Regions from separate parts of the Bradyrhizobium pachyrhizi genome, predicted to be linked through region 1. Evidence: riboswitches for the same ligand, from Rfam matches in the RefSeq annotation. Region 1 holds a riboswitch; the other holds the start of a gene.
What was found. Region 1 has a riboswitch for glycine ahead of QA639_RS27255 (D-amino acid dehydrogenase). Riboswitches for the same ligand answer to the same signal wherever they lie in the genome.

Region 1 (6,908 bases):
CGCTGCTTCATGCGGGGATCGAGCGCGTCGCGCGCGGCGTCGCCGATCAGGTTGACGCTGAGAATGGCGATCGAGAGCAGCAGCCCCGGCCAGAAGATCAGCGACGGCTTGACCTGGAAGTAGGCGCGGCCCTCGGCCATGATGTTGCCCCAGGTCGGCGTTTCCGGCGAGATGCCGGCGCCGAGGAACGACAGGATCGCCTCGGTCAGGATCGCGGACGCGCAGACATAGGTGCCTTGCACGATCAGCGGCGCGATGGTGTTCGGCATCAAATGCCGCCACATGATCTTCGGCAGGCTGGTGCCGAGCGAGATCGCGGCCTCGACATAAGGCTCCTCGCGTGCGGTCAGCACCACCGAGCGCACCAGCCGCGCCACGCGCGGGATCTCGGGGATGGTGATCGCGACCATCACGGTCCAGATGCTGGCACCCGACAGCGACACCACGGCGATCGCGAGCAGGATGGCGGGGATCGCCATCAAGCCGTCCATCACGCGCATCAGCACCGCATCGACCCAGCGGAAGAAGCCGGCGACGAGGCCGATCAGAAGGCCGATGGCGATCGAGCAGACGGCGGCGCCGAGGCCGATCACCAGCGAGATCCGTGCGCCGTAGACGATGCGCGACAACAGGTCGCGGCCATAGGCGTCGGTGCCGAGCAGATATTGCGCGCTCGACGGCTTCAGCCGCTGCGACGGCGTCAGCAGCAGAGGATCATGCGGCGCAAGCAGCGGCGCGAAGATCGCCATCAGGATGATGAGGGCGAGGCAGATCGTCGCAACCGCGATGATCGGCGTCGACGTCAGGAAGCCGAACTTGACGCGGAACGGCCGGGTGACGGGAAGCGAGGATTCGGGAAGGGTTTCGATCGCCATTGCTCAGTACCGGATACGAGGATCGAGCAGGGTGTAGGCGAGGTCGATCAACAGATTGACCGCGACGTAGATACCCGACGTCAACAGGATCATGGCCTGGATCACCGGATAATCGCGCGCCAGTACCGCATCGACGGTGAGGCGGCCGATGCCGGGCAGGTTGAACACGCTCTCGGTGACGACGACGCCGGAGATCAGCAGCGCGAAGCCGGAACCGATCACCGTGATGACCGGCACGGCCGCGTTGCGCAGCGCATGGCGCAACAGCACGCCGGTCTCGCCGATGCCCTTGGCCCGCGCGGTGCGCACGTAATCCTCGCCGAGCACATCGAGCATCGAGGCCCGCGTCATGCGTGCGATCAGCGCGACATAGATGAAGGAGAGCGTGCAGGTCGGCAGGATGAGGCGCTGGAAGAACGGACCGAAGCCGGCCGAGATGCTCTTGAAGCCCTGTACCGGAACCCAGCGCAGATCGATCGCAAAGATCTGGATCAGCACGTAGCCGATCACGAACACCGGAACGGAGAAGCCGAGCACCGAGAGCCCCATCACGAAGCGGTCGATCCAGGTGCCGTGCTTCCACGCCGCGATCACGCCGAGCGGCACCGCCACCAGGATCGAGAGGATGATGGTGGCCAGCGCGACCGAGATCGAGGGCTCGAGGCGCGGGACGATCATTTCGAGGATCGGCTTGTTCGAGATCAGGGAGACGCCGAGGTCGCCGTGCAGCAGCTTGGCGATCCAGGTGTAGAACTGGATGTAGATTGGCTCGTTCAGACCAAGCGAGGTCCTGATACGTTCGAGCTGTTCGGGAGTCGCGTTGTCGCCGGCGAGGATGGCGGCCGGGTCGCCCGGCGTCAGCCGCAGCAACAGGAACACGAACAGAGCCACCACGCCCATCACGGGAATGGCGGCGAGGATGCGGCGAAGCAGATATCCGAGCAAATTTGATCCGTTGGGTTGTGGTCGGTGAAGTCCCCAGCGGGACCGTTGCACACCAGACCGTAGCACAGATGGTAGCAGACTCACGGTAGAACTTGAGCAAGTCCCATGCCATCGGTGCTGCGGTTTTTGCGGTGCAGCTAATCAGTCCTGTTGGCCGCGATTATTCCTCCGGTGAAGTTCGAAGCAGTCCACTGGAAGGTGGATTGATTTCAGCTTTGCGCGCGTTGGAATCCACGTCGAGCCCGGCACCGATCGACGGCGCCATCGGCGGCGTGTCGAGGTCGCGCCAATCGTCGATCGCCTGGGCCACCATCTGCGCCGTCGCGGCGGACAGTGTCCAGCCGAGATGACCGTGGCCCGTATTGTAGAACACGCCCGGAATCCGTCCGGCGCGAACCACCGGCATCATGTTCGGCATCATCGGGCGCAAGCCCGCCCATGGCACGACTTTCGACGTATCGATCTCTGGGAAATGATGCCGCACCCAGTCCACCAGCGGTTGAATGCGATCGGCGCGAATGTCGCGGTTGAAGCCGTTGAACTCGGCGGTGCCGGCGACGCGGAAGCGGTCGGCGCCAAGCCGGCTGGTGACGATCTTCGCAGCTTCATCGAGCAGGCTGACGGTGGGCGCGGCATTCCGGCTTTGCGGTGCATCGAGCTGCACCGTGATCGAATAGCCCTTCACCGGATAGACATTGACGCGATCGTTGAGCAGGCCGGCGAAGTGGCGGCTCGCCACGCCGGCGCAAATCACGATCCCGTCCGCCTGCAACTGCTGTCGCGTCGCGACCGCAGCATCATGTGAAGCAGCTTCGTTCCAGCCGATGCGGAAGCCGTCATCGCCGCGCGCGATCGTGTCGACGTCGGCTTCATGGACAAAGCTCGCGCCACGGCGGATGCAGGCGTCGGCGAGGCCGCGGGTGAATTTGTGGATATCGCCGGTCGCGTCCGATGGCGTGAAGAAACCACCATAGCAGGCCGTCTGCAACGCGGGTTCGATGACGCGGATTTCGTCCGGCGTCACCGGCCGGCGGTCGAGCCCGCCTTGCTGCAGCAGCGTGTTGACCTTGAGGCCGGCTTCGAAGCCGGCCCTGTCGTGATAGACGTGCAGGATGCCGCGGCGCTCGAGATCGAAGGCGATGTTCTCGCGCTCTGCGATCGAGAACAGATGCTTGCGCGCTTCGATGGCGAGCTTTGTGGTCTCGATGGTGTTGCCGCGATAGCGCGTGATGTGGCCTACGAACTCGCCGATCCAGGAATATTTGTGCCAGCTCGGCTTCGGGTTCATCAGCAGCGGCGCGTCGCTTCTCAGCATCCAGCGCAGCCCCTTCAGGATGGTCGCGGCGCTGTTCCATACCTCGGCATTGCTGGCGGAAAGCTGTCCGCCATTGGCGAACGAGGTTTCCATCGCGGCGTAGCGATGCCTGTCGAGGACAGTCACCTTGTAGCCGCGTTCAAGCAGGGCATAGGCCGTCGTTACGCCGGTGATGCCGGCGCCGATGATCGCGATGTGTGGCATGATGGTTGTCAGGCTCCCGTGGGTTAGAGTCGCCGAACCACCGGTGAAACCGGCATCGGCGCCCCATCTGTCACGGTACCTGAGAGCTTGATCCGCATCGGGCCGGGGCCGGAAGCGAACTATCCCCTTCGGTGGACGTCATGGCCCTTGATGTGCGGCCATGTTCGTCTCTCTCCAGATCGTCCTGACGATACAGTCCTTTTGCCTGAGAGTTTCCGGGGCGGTTGCTCCGTCGGCGCCGAAGGCAACAACACGAATGTTGTTGCTCCGATCTCTCCCGCATCGTCGCGTTGGACGGCCGGACCGTAGGCGAAGCCTTAAAAATGGACAAGGCTAAATTTCGATCCGGCAGTGCCAACGTGTTGTGCAGTGCAATCGATGTCAGTCCAGCGTCGCCAGCAGCGCCGCCATCAGGCGGCCGCGTTCGGCGAGGCTGTCGACCTCGATGTGCTCGTTGAGCGTATGTGCATCGGCGCCGCGAACGCCGAGACCGTCGAGCGTGGGGATGCCCATCGCGCCGGTGAAGTTGCCGTCCGAGCCGCCGCCGGCGCTGCCGTGCGGCAGATCGAGACCCATCGCTGCCGCAAGGCCTTTTGCCTTTTCATAGAGCGCCATGGTGCCGGCATCCGGCTCCCACACCGGGCGGGTGACGCCGCGCGTCACCTTGAAGGTCACGTCGTTGGCGGTGCCCGACAGTGCCAGCATGCGCTCGACGCCACGATCGAGATCGGCCTGGCGCTTGGCCATGCTGAGCGCTTCGCCGGTGCAGGTCGTCGCGACGCAATTGACCCACTGGCCGCCATGCACGATGCCGACCGAGAAGGTGCAGTCCTCGGTGGTCATGCCGTCGATGGCGATGATCTGCCGCGCCATCTCGCGGATCGCGGAGCGGCCGGAAGACAGCGTCGCGCCGGCATGGCTGGGCTTGCCGGTGGCTTCCAGATTGAAGCGCGCGATCGCGTAGCGGCCGGTGACGACGCCGTTGTTCGGACGGCCGGGCTCCGGCACCAGCACGTATTTGTTGCGCGCGGCTTCCGCCTCGATGATGTCGCGCGTCGACGGCGTGCCGACTTCTTCGTCGGGGGTGAACAGCACGGTGATCGGCAGCGGAGTCGTGAAGGAGGCGCGCGCCAACTGCCTGATCGCCTCGATCGACAGGTAGTTGCCGCCCTTCATGTCGAAGATGCCCGGCCCGAAGCACTTGTTGCCTTCGCGCCGCCACTTCAGCTTCTCGATGGTGCCGACGGGGTGAACGGTGTCCAGATGGCCGGCGATCAGGATGCCGGGCTGGCCTTGTTTCGGATGGGGGAAACGGGCGCGGACGCAGCCCGCAAAGCCCTGGCGTCCGGCGATGCGCTCGATCGTCGCACCCATGATCGCCATCTCGCGGGCGGCGAGATCGAGCATGCGTTCGACCGCGGCGGCGTCCCAGGTCGGGCTTTCGCATTCCACCCAGCTGCGCAGGCCCTGCAGCATCGCTTCGGAATCAAACGGGAGATTGGCGGGGTTCATCGTTGTTCTCTCTTGTTGTTCTGACGGCGCCGGCATCGCGCGCGCGTTACGAAAATCTCAGCCGACGATTTTGTAAAGCCAAAATCTGGCGCGCGGCCTCATTCGTTTGTGTACGTCCGATGCGGCCTGAAACCGATTGACGCGCTTGGCGCTTGGTGCAAGTCTCGATTTCACAAGCCATACAGCATGTTAGTTCGCCTAAATAACGAACCACGTGCATAACGAATAAGCCGGCTTTGACCAGTTACACGTCAGGAGAGATTGCATGTTCCCTATCTCGCGTTGGAAACACCGCACGCTAGCGGCCGCGTTGACGGCGCTCGCGCTGTCGTTCGCGCCGCAGGAATTGTCATTCGCGCCGCAGGCGATGGCCGCGGGCAAGACCATCACCGCGGTGATGCACTCGGATCTGCGCGTCATCGATCCGATCATGACCACGGCCTACATCACCCGCGATCATGGCTACATGATCTATGACACGCTGCTGGCGACGGATTCCAATTTCAAGATCCAGCCGCAGATGGCGGACTGGAAGGTGTCCGACGACAAGCTGACCTACACGTTCACGCTGCGCGACGGCCTGAAGTGGCACGACGGCGCGCCGGTCACCGCGGAAGACTGCGTCGCCTCGCTGCAGCGTTGGGGCAAGGTCGACGGCATGGGCCAGAAGCTGATGGACTTCGTCGCGAGCCTGGAGGCGACCGACGCCAAGACCATCACGCTGAAGCTGAAGGAACCCTACGGCCTCGTGCTGGAATCGATCGGCAAGCCGTCGTCGCGCGTGCCGTTCATGATGCCGAAGCGTCTTGCCGAGACGCCGCCGGACAAGCCGATCCCGGAACAGATCGGCTCAGGACCGTTCAAATTCGTGCAGGCGGAATTCCAGCCGGGCGTGAAGGCGGTCTATGAGAAGAACAAGGACTACGTGCCGCGCAAGGAGCCGGCGAGCTGGACCGCGGGCGGCAAGGTCGTCAAGGTCGACCGCGTCGAGTGGGTCACGATGGCCGATGCGCAGACCGCGGTGAACGCGTTGCAATCCGGCGACATCGATTTCATGGAGAACCTTCCGTTCGACATGCTGCCGGTGCTCGAAGCCAATCCGGATCTCAAGATCGACGTCCTGAACAAGTTCGGCTTCCAGACCCTCGGACGCATGAACTTCCTCTATCCGCCGTTCGACAATCCGAAGGTGCGCCGGGCTGCGTTCTTGGCGATGAACCAAAAGGACGTGCTCGACGCGCTGGTCGGCAACGCCAAGTACCAGAAGATCTGCGGCGCCTTCTTCGTCTGCGGCACGCCGCTCGAGACCGACGTCGGGGCCGAAACGCTGGTGAAGGGCAACGGCCTGGCGGAAGCCAAGAAGGCGCTCGCCGCGTCCGGCTATGACGGCACCCCCGTGGTGATCATGGCGCCGGGCGACGTCACGACGTTGAAGGCCCAGCCGGTCGTGGCCGCGCAGCAGTTGCGCGAGGCCGGCTTCAAGGTCGACCTGCAGGCCACCGACTGGCAGACCGTGGTGACCCGCCGCGCCAGCCAGAAGCCGCCCAAGGAAGGCGGCTGGAACATGTTCTTCACCAACTGGGTCGCGGCCGACGTCTCCGATCCGATCGTCAACGCGTCGATCACCGGTCGCGGCAAGAATGGCGGCTGGTTCGGCTGGGCCGAAGACCCGAAGATCGAGGAGCTGCGTGACAAGTTCGCACGCGCCGGCTCGGCTGAGGAAAAGAAGAAGATCGCCACGGAAATCCAGACCGAGGCCTATGATCAGGTGATCTACGTTCCGCTCGGCCAGTACACCATTCCGAGCGCGTGGCGGAAGTCGCTGACCGGCGTGCTCGACGGCCCGGCAACGCCGATCTTCTGGAATATCGACAAGTCCGAGTAAGCTTGCGGCTTGACGCAAAAACAAATGGCCGGGACTTGTCCCGGCCATTTTCTTTTCGCGCCGTCGTTTGTCAGGTGTGGCTGTCGCGGAGCTGCTCCAGTCCGTCGCTGAGCGGTGGCCCGCCTTGTGGTGCGTCCTGCGGCGGGGAGGGGCGCTCCTTGCGCTGATCGGG
Region 2 (6,908 bases), 160 kb from region 1:
TTCGGCAGCGCCTCGTGCGCGCCGGCCTCGATCTCGGCATAGCTGAGCTTGCCGCCGAACACGCGCCACACCGCCTCGACCGTCTCCGGCGTCGTGGTCTCGTCGAGCGCGATGCCGAGCGTGGTCGCGCCGACGCGCAGATTGATCCGCTCCGCCAGCGCGCGGGTGACGAGCTCGATCTGCTTGCTGCCTGCCTCGACCGTCACGGTATCGAAGAACGCTTCGCTGGTCGGCGCAAAGCCGAGCTTGCGCAGGCCGGCGGCAAGCACGGTGGAGCGGCGATGCACGCTGCGTGCGATATGGGTCAGGCCCTCCGGACCGTGATAGACCGCATACATCGAGGCGATCACGGCGAGCAGCACCTGCGCGGTGCAGATGTTCGAGGTCGCCTTCTCGCGGCGGATGTGCTGCTCGCGGGTCTGCAGGGCGAGGCGATAGGCCGGTGCCCCACGCGAATCCACCGAGAGGCCGACGATGCGGCCGGGCAGCGAGCGCTTCAGCGTGTCGCGCACCGCCATGTAGGCGGCGTGCGGTCCGCCGTACCCCATCGGCACGCCGAACCGCTGCGCCGAACCGATCGCGATGTCGGCGCCGAGCTCGCCCGGCGACGCGAGCAGCGTCAGCGACAGCAGGTCGGCGGCAACGATCGCCAGCGCGCCCTTGGCGCGCAGCGAGGCGATAGCAGGCTTAAGGTCGCGTACCGCGCCCGATGTGCCCGGATATTGCAGCAGCGCGCCGAGTACATCGGCGTTGTCGAGCTCGGTCAGGGGATCGCCGACCACCAGCGCCCAGCCCAGCGGCGCGGCGCGCGTGCGCATCACCGCCAGCGTCTGCGGATGCACCTCCTTGTCGACGAAGAACACCTTCGCCTTGACCTGCGAGTGGCGCTCGGCGAGCGCCATCGCTTCCGCCGCCGCGGTCGCCTCGTCGAGCAGCGAGGCGTTGGCGACGTCGAGCCCGGTAAGATCGCAGATCATGGTCTGGAAGTTGAACAGCGCCTCGAGCCGGCCCTGGCTGATCTCCGGCTGGTACGGCGTATAGGCGGTGTACCAGGCCGGGTTCTCCAGAATGTTGCGCTGGATCACCGCGGGCAGGATGGTCCCCGAATAGCCCTGGCCGATCAGCGAGGTGAACACCTGGTTCTGCGCGGCGAGCTCGCTCATATGCGCGAGCGCCTCGGTCTCGCTCAGCGCCCGGCCGAGATCGAGCGGCGCCTTCTGCCGGATCGACGCCGGCAGCGTCTCGTTCATCAGCGCCTGCAGGCTCGCGGCGCCGACCGTCTCCAGCATCGCGTTGACGTCGCGCGGCGACGGTCCGATGTGGCGGCGGACGAAATCGGTGGCGGCTTCGTTGATCGGCTTGAAGGGCGCGTTCATGACGTGATCCTCGGGGTGATCCTTTAGGCGGTGTGCGCGGCGTAGGCGGCCTCGTCCATCAGGCCGCCGAGCTCGCCCTTGTCGGCAATCTTCAGCTTGAAGAACCAGGCCTTGCCGCCGGCGTCCGAATTGACCAGCGCGGGCTCGGCGGCGAGCGCGTCGTTGACCTCGACCACCTCGCCGGTGATCGGCGCGTAGACGTCGGAAGCGGCCTTGACGGATTCCACCACAGCGGCGGCCTCGGCCTTCTTCAGGCTGCGGCCGACCTTGGGCAGTTCGACGAACACGACGTCGCCGAGCTGCGACTGCGCATAGTCGGTGATCCCGATCGTGGCGACGTCGCCCTCGATGCGGAGCCATTCGTGGTCGGACGTGTACAGCGTCGTCATGGGGATCGATCCTTTGGCGTTCAGCGTTTGTAGGTATTGGGGACGAAGGGCGTGGCGGCGACCTTGAGCGGCAGCCGCTGGCCGCGCACTTCGGCGAAAACGGTGGTGCCGACGGCGGAAAGGGCGGCAGGCAGATAGCCCATCGCGACCGGCGCATTGAGGCTCGGGCCGAAGCCGCCCGAAGTCACCTTGCCGATCTGCTCGGTCGAGCCGGCATCGGCGAACAGTGCGGCGCCTTCGCGCACGGGGGCGCGGCCGTCGGGCTTCAGGCCGACCCGCCGGCGCGCGGCGCCATCTGCGAATTGCACGAGAATCTTGTCGGCGCCGGGGAAGCCGCCGGCGCGGGCGCCGCCGCTGCGGCGAACCTTCTGCACCGACCATTCCAGCGCGCCTTCGACCGGCGTCGTCGTGGTGTCGATGTCGTGGCCATAGAGGCACAGCCCGGCTTCGAGCCGCAGGCTGTCGCGCGCGCCGAGCCCGATCGGCAGCACGTCGGGATTGTCGAGCAGCGCGGTGACCAGGGCTTCCGCCTTGTCCGCGGGCACGGAAATCTCAAAGCCGTCCTCGCCGGTATAGCCGGAGCGCGAGACGAAGCAGTCGACGTCGCCGACGCGGCGCGGACCGGCGTCCATGAATTTCATCGAACCGACATCTGCACAAAGTTTCGCCAGCGCCGATTCGGCTTTCGGCCCCTGCAGTGCGATCAGCGCGCGGTCGGCCAGCGAGACGATCTCGCAGGCGTCGGAGAGATTCGCACGCAGATGCGCCTCGTCCTCGGCCTTGCAGGCGGCGTTGACCACCAGGAACAGGTGATCGCCGAAATTCGCCACCATCAGGTCGTCGAGCAGGCCACCATCATTGTTGGTGAATTGCGCGTAGCGCTGCCGTCCCGGTGCGACACCGACGATGTCCTGAGGCACCAGTTTTTCCAGCGCGAGCGCGGCGTCGGCGACCTTACCGGATTTGGCCTTCAGCACGAGCTGGCCCATGTGCGACACATCGAACAGGCCGGCTTCCTTGCGGGTGTGCAGATGCTCCTTCAGCACGCCGGCCGCGTATTGCACCGGCATGTCATAGCCGGCAAACGGCACCATCTTGGCGCCGCGCGCCAGGTGCAGCGCGTGCAGCGGGGTCTGTTTCAGCCGGGAGGTTTCGTGCGCAAGCATCACAGGGCCCTCGCGGTTCCCGCGGGGACCCATTTCCCCTTGAGAAACCTGCAGAAAGCCCCATCTGTCGCTGTGCCTGAGAGTATTATCCCGTCGGCGGACGCATCGGGGCGAACCCCAGCATCTCTTTCCAGATGTCAGACGTCACGCGGTCCTTTTGCCTGAGAGTTTCCGGGGCGGTTGCTCCTTCGGCGCCGGCGGTAAGGCCGGTCTCTCCCGACGTGACTAGGTATAGGTAGGTAGAAAACACGGCGCCACCAAGACTGTCAACGCAGCTGCAGCAACTATCCAATGGGCTTTGTGCTGCCGCGGCAAGCCCATGATCCGCCTGCACAGTTTCTGGACACCGCAGCTGGCAATGTCTAAAAGCGTTCGGCCGGAAAATGACGCCTTTTTGCGGCTGGCCGGCCCCTTTTTCCGATTGGATGAACATGAGCAGCGTCAACGACATCAGGTCGACATTTCTGAACTTCTTCAAGGAGAACGGGCACGAGATCGTGGCCTCGTCGCCGCTGGTTCCGCGCAACGACCCGACCTTGATGTTCACCAATGCCGGCATGGTGCAGTTCAAGAACGTCTTCACCGGCGTCGAGAAGCGCGGCTACCAGCGCGCCACGACGTCGCAGAAGTGCGTGCGCGCCGGCGGCAAGCATAACGACCTCGACAATGTCGGCTACACCGCGCGCCATCTCACCTTCTTCGAGATGCTCGGCAACTTCTCGTTCGGCGATTACTTCAAGGAGCGCGCGATCGAGCTCGCCTGGAATCTGATCACCAAGGATTTCGGGCTGAAGAAGGACAAGCTGCTGGTCACCGTCTACCACACCGACGACGAGGCGGCCGGCCACTGGAAGAAGATCGCGGGCTTCTCGGACGACCGCATCATCCGCATCCCGACGTCGGACAATTTCTGGGCGATGGGCGACACCGGTCCGTGCGGTCCGTGCTCCGAAATCTTCATCGACCGCGGCGAGCACATCTGGGGCGGACCTCCGGGCAGCCCGGAGGAGGATGGCGATCGCTTCCTCGAATTCTGGAACCTGGTGTTCATGCAGTACGAGCAGGTGACGAAGGAGGAGCGCGTGGCGCTGCCGCGTCCCTCGATCGACACCGGCATGGGGCTCGAGCGCATGGCCTGCATCCTGCAGGGCGTCGAGAGCGTGTTCGAGACCGATCTGTTCCGCAATTTGATCGATGCCGCCGCGTCGACCCTCGGCCACGGTCCGAACGAGCAGAACGTCGGGTCGTACCGCGTGATCGCCGACCACCTGCGCTCGTCGGCATTCCTGATCACCGACGGCGTGCTGCCGTCGAACGAGGGCCGCGGCTACGTGCTGCGCCGGATCATGCGCCGCGCGATGCGCCATGCGCAGCTCTTGGGCGCGAGCGAGCCGCTGATGCATCGCCTGGTCTGGGCGCTGGTCCGCGAGATGGGCCAGGCCTATCCGGACCTGGTCCGCGCCGAGAAGCTGATCGAGGAGACGCTGCGGCTGGAAGAGACGCGCTTCCGCAAGACGCTGGCGCGCGGCCTGTCGATCCTCGACGAGAAGAGCGCCGGCCTCAAGAAGGGCGACATGTTCGACGGCGACACCGCGTTCACGCTGTACGACACCTACGGCTTCCCGCTCGATCTGACGCAGGACGCGCTGAAGTCGCGCGGCATCAGCGTCGACCAGGCGTCGTTCACCGGCGCGATGGAGCGGCAGCGCGTGAAGGCGCGTGCCTCCTGGGCAGGCTCGGGCGAGGCGGCGAGCGAGGCGACCTGGTTCCCGCTGCGCGAGAAGCTCGGCGCGACCGAATTCCTCGGCTACGAGACCGAGAGCGCGGAAGGCGCGGTGACGGCGCTGATCAAGGACGGCGCCGAGGTCGAGAGCCTGAAGGCCGGCGAGAGCGGCGCGATCGTGCTGAACCAGACCCCGTTCTACGGCGAGTCCGGCGGCCAGGTCGGCGACACCGGCGTGCTGACCGGCGAGGGCGTCAAGTTCCGCGTCGCCGACACGCAGAAGAAGGCCGGCGATCTGTTCGTGCATCTCGGCACGGTGGAGCAGGGCACGCTCGGCGTCGGCACCGCGCTGCAGCTCGAGGTCGACCACACCAGGCGCTCGTCGATCCGCGCCAACCATTCGGCGACGCATCTGTTGCACGAGGCGCTGCGCCAGGTGCTTGGCGATCACATCGCGCAGCGCGGCTCGCTGGTCACGCCGGACCGGCTGCGCTTCGACTTCGTGCATCCGAAGCAGATCACGCCGGAAGAGCTCGCCCGGATCGAGGACATCGCCAACGATGTCGTGCTGGAGAATGACGAGGTCACGACCCGGGTCATGGGCGTCGACGATGCCCGCGAGGCCGGTGCCCGCGCGCTATTTGGCGAGAAGTATGGCGACGAGGTTCGCGTCGTGTCGATGGGCAAGGGCGCCCGCGATCACGGCCAGAACGCGCTTGGCTGGTCGGTCGAGCTCTGCGGCGGCACCCATGTCCGCCGCACCGGTGACATCGGCATGATCTCGGTGACCAGCGAGGGCGCGGTGGCGTCCGGCGTCCGCCGCATCGAGGCGCTGACCGGGCATCACGCGCGCAAGCACGCCAACGACACCATCGCGCTGGCCAAGACCGCGGCGCTGGAGCTGCGCACCACGATCGACGACGTGCCGGCGCGCATCGCCGCGCTGATGGAAGAGCGCAAGAGGCTCGAGCGCGATCTGTCTGACGCCCGCAAGAAGCTCGCGATGGGCGGCGGCGGTGCGTCGAACGGCGCGGCCTCCGCCGTTCGCGAGGTCGGCAATGTCAAGCTGCTGGCACGCGCGGTCGAGGGCGTCGAGACCAAGGATCTCAAGAGTCTCGTCGACGACGGCAAGAAGCAGATCGGCTCGGGCGTGGTCGCGATCGTCGGCGTCACCGAGGACGGCAAGGCCGGCATCGTGGTCGGCGTCACCGCCGATCTGACCGCGCGGTTCAACGCGGTCGAACTCGTGCGCAAGGGCTCCGAGGTGCTCGGCGGCAAGGGCGGCGGCGGCCGGCCCGACATGGCGCAGGCCGGCGGACCCGACGGCGCCAAGGCAGACGCCGCGCTGTCGGCGATCGAACAGGCCATGACTCAACAGGCATCGGCCGGCGCCTGACGGAGAGTCTGATCGTGGCGACGGCTCCGGGTAGGCCCACGATCAGCGATCCCGGGCTGCGCGACCGTCTCTACGAGCTGCTCGAACGCGATGATCTGCCGCATTCGGGCGGCTTGCGGTTTGCCCGGGTCATCGTCGCCATCATCGCCGTCGATGTGCTGGCGGCGATTCTGGCCTCCGTCCCCGAGATCGACGCGCAGTTCGGCTGGCTGCTGACGACCATCGAGATCGCGGCGGTCATCGCCTTCGCGCTGGAATATGCCGCGCGGCTCTGGAGCGTGGTCGGCCACTCCTTGCGCGACATGACGCCGGCGCGGGCGCGGCTGGAATACGCCTTCTCGGCGCTCGGCGTGATCGACCTGCTCGCCTTCCTGCCGTCGGCCGTCGCGCTTGCGATCGGCGACAAGACCGCGCTGGTGCTGTTCGGCATGCTGCCGTTCCTCAAGCTGGTGCGCTATTCGACCGCGATGCGCTCGCTGCTGGCGGCGCTGCACGCCGAGCGGCGCACGCTGTTTGGCTGCGTCGTGATCCTGACCGGCGCGGTGCTGCTGTTCGCCTCGCTGCTCTATGCCATCGAGCACAGGGTGCAGCCGGACAAGTTCGGCACCATGCCGCAGGCGATGTGGTGGGCGATCGTGACGCTCGGCACCGTCGGTTACGGCGACGTCGTCCCGATTACGCCGCTCGGCCGGACCGTCACGGTGGTCGCGATCGTGGTCGGCTTCGCGATGATCGCGCTGCCGGTCGCGATCATCTCGACTGCGTTCGCCGACGAGGTCCGGCGCCGCGACTTCGTCGTGACCTGGGGCATGCTGGCGCGGGTGCCGCTGTTCTCGCATCTTGGCGCCGCCGATATTT

Region 2: it holds a riboswitch for glycine, as region 1 does, so the genes downstream of both, gcvT (glycine cleavage system aminomethyltransferase GcvT) here and QA639_RS27255 (D-amino acid dehydrogenase) in region 1, are expected to answer to the same signal.

What each region holds. Positions count from the first base shown of each region.
Region 1 is NZ_CP121667.1:5,738,638-5,745,545, reverse strand. Features, by position in the region: gene QA639_RS27265 (ABC transporter permease) at 1-875, opposite strand, end outside; gene QA639_RS27260 (ABC transporter permease) at 879-1,820, opposite strand; gene QA639_RS27255 (D-amino acid dehydrogenase) at 1,981-3,339, opposite strand; glycine riboswitch at 3,405-3,519, opposite strand; glycine riboswitch at 3,523-3,629, opposite strand; gene QA639_RS27250 (M20/M25/M40 family metallo-hydrolase) at 3,721-4,851, opposite strand; gene QA639_RS27245 (ABC transporter substrate-binding protein) at 5,117-6,736, shown strand; gene QA639_RS27240 (hypothetical protein) at 6,807-6,908, opposite strand, start outside.
Region 2 is NZ_CP121667.1:5,896,065-5,902,972, reverse strand. Features, by position in the region: gene gcvP (aminomethyl-transferring glycine dehydrogenase) at 1-1,376, opposite strand, end outside; gene gcvH (glycine cleavage system protein GcvH) at 1,400-1,765, opposite strand; gene gcvT (glycine cleavage system aminomethyltransferase GcvT) at 1,786-2,931, opposite strand; glycine riboswitch at 3,072-3,160, opposite strand; gene alaS (alanine--tRNA ligase) at 3,363-6,050, shown strand; gene QA639_RS28015 (cyclic nucleotide-gated ion channel) at 6,062-6,908, shown strand, end outside.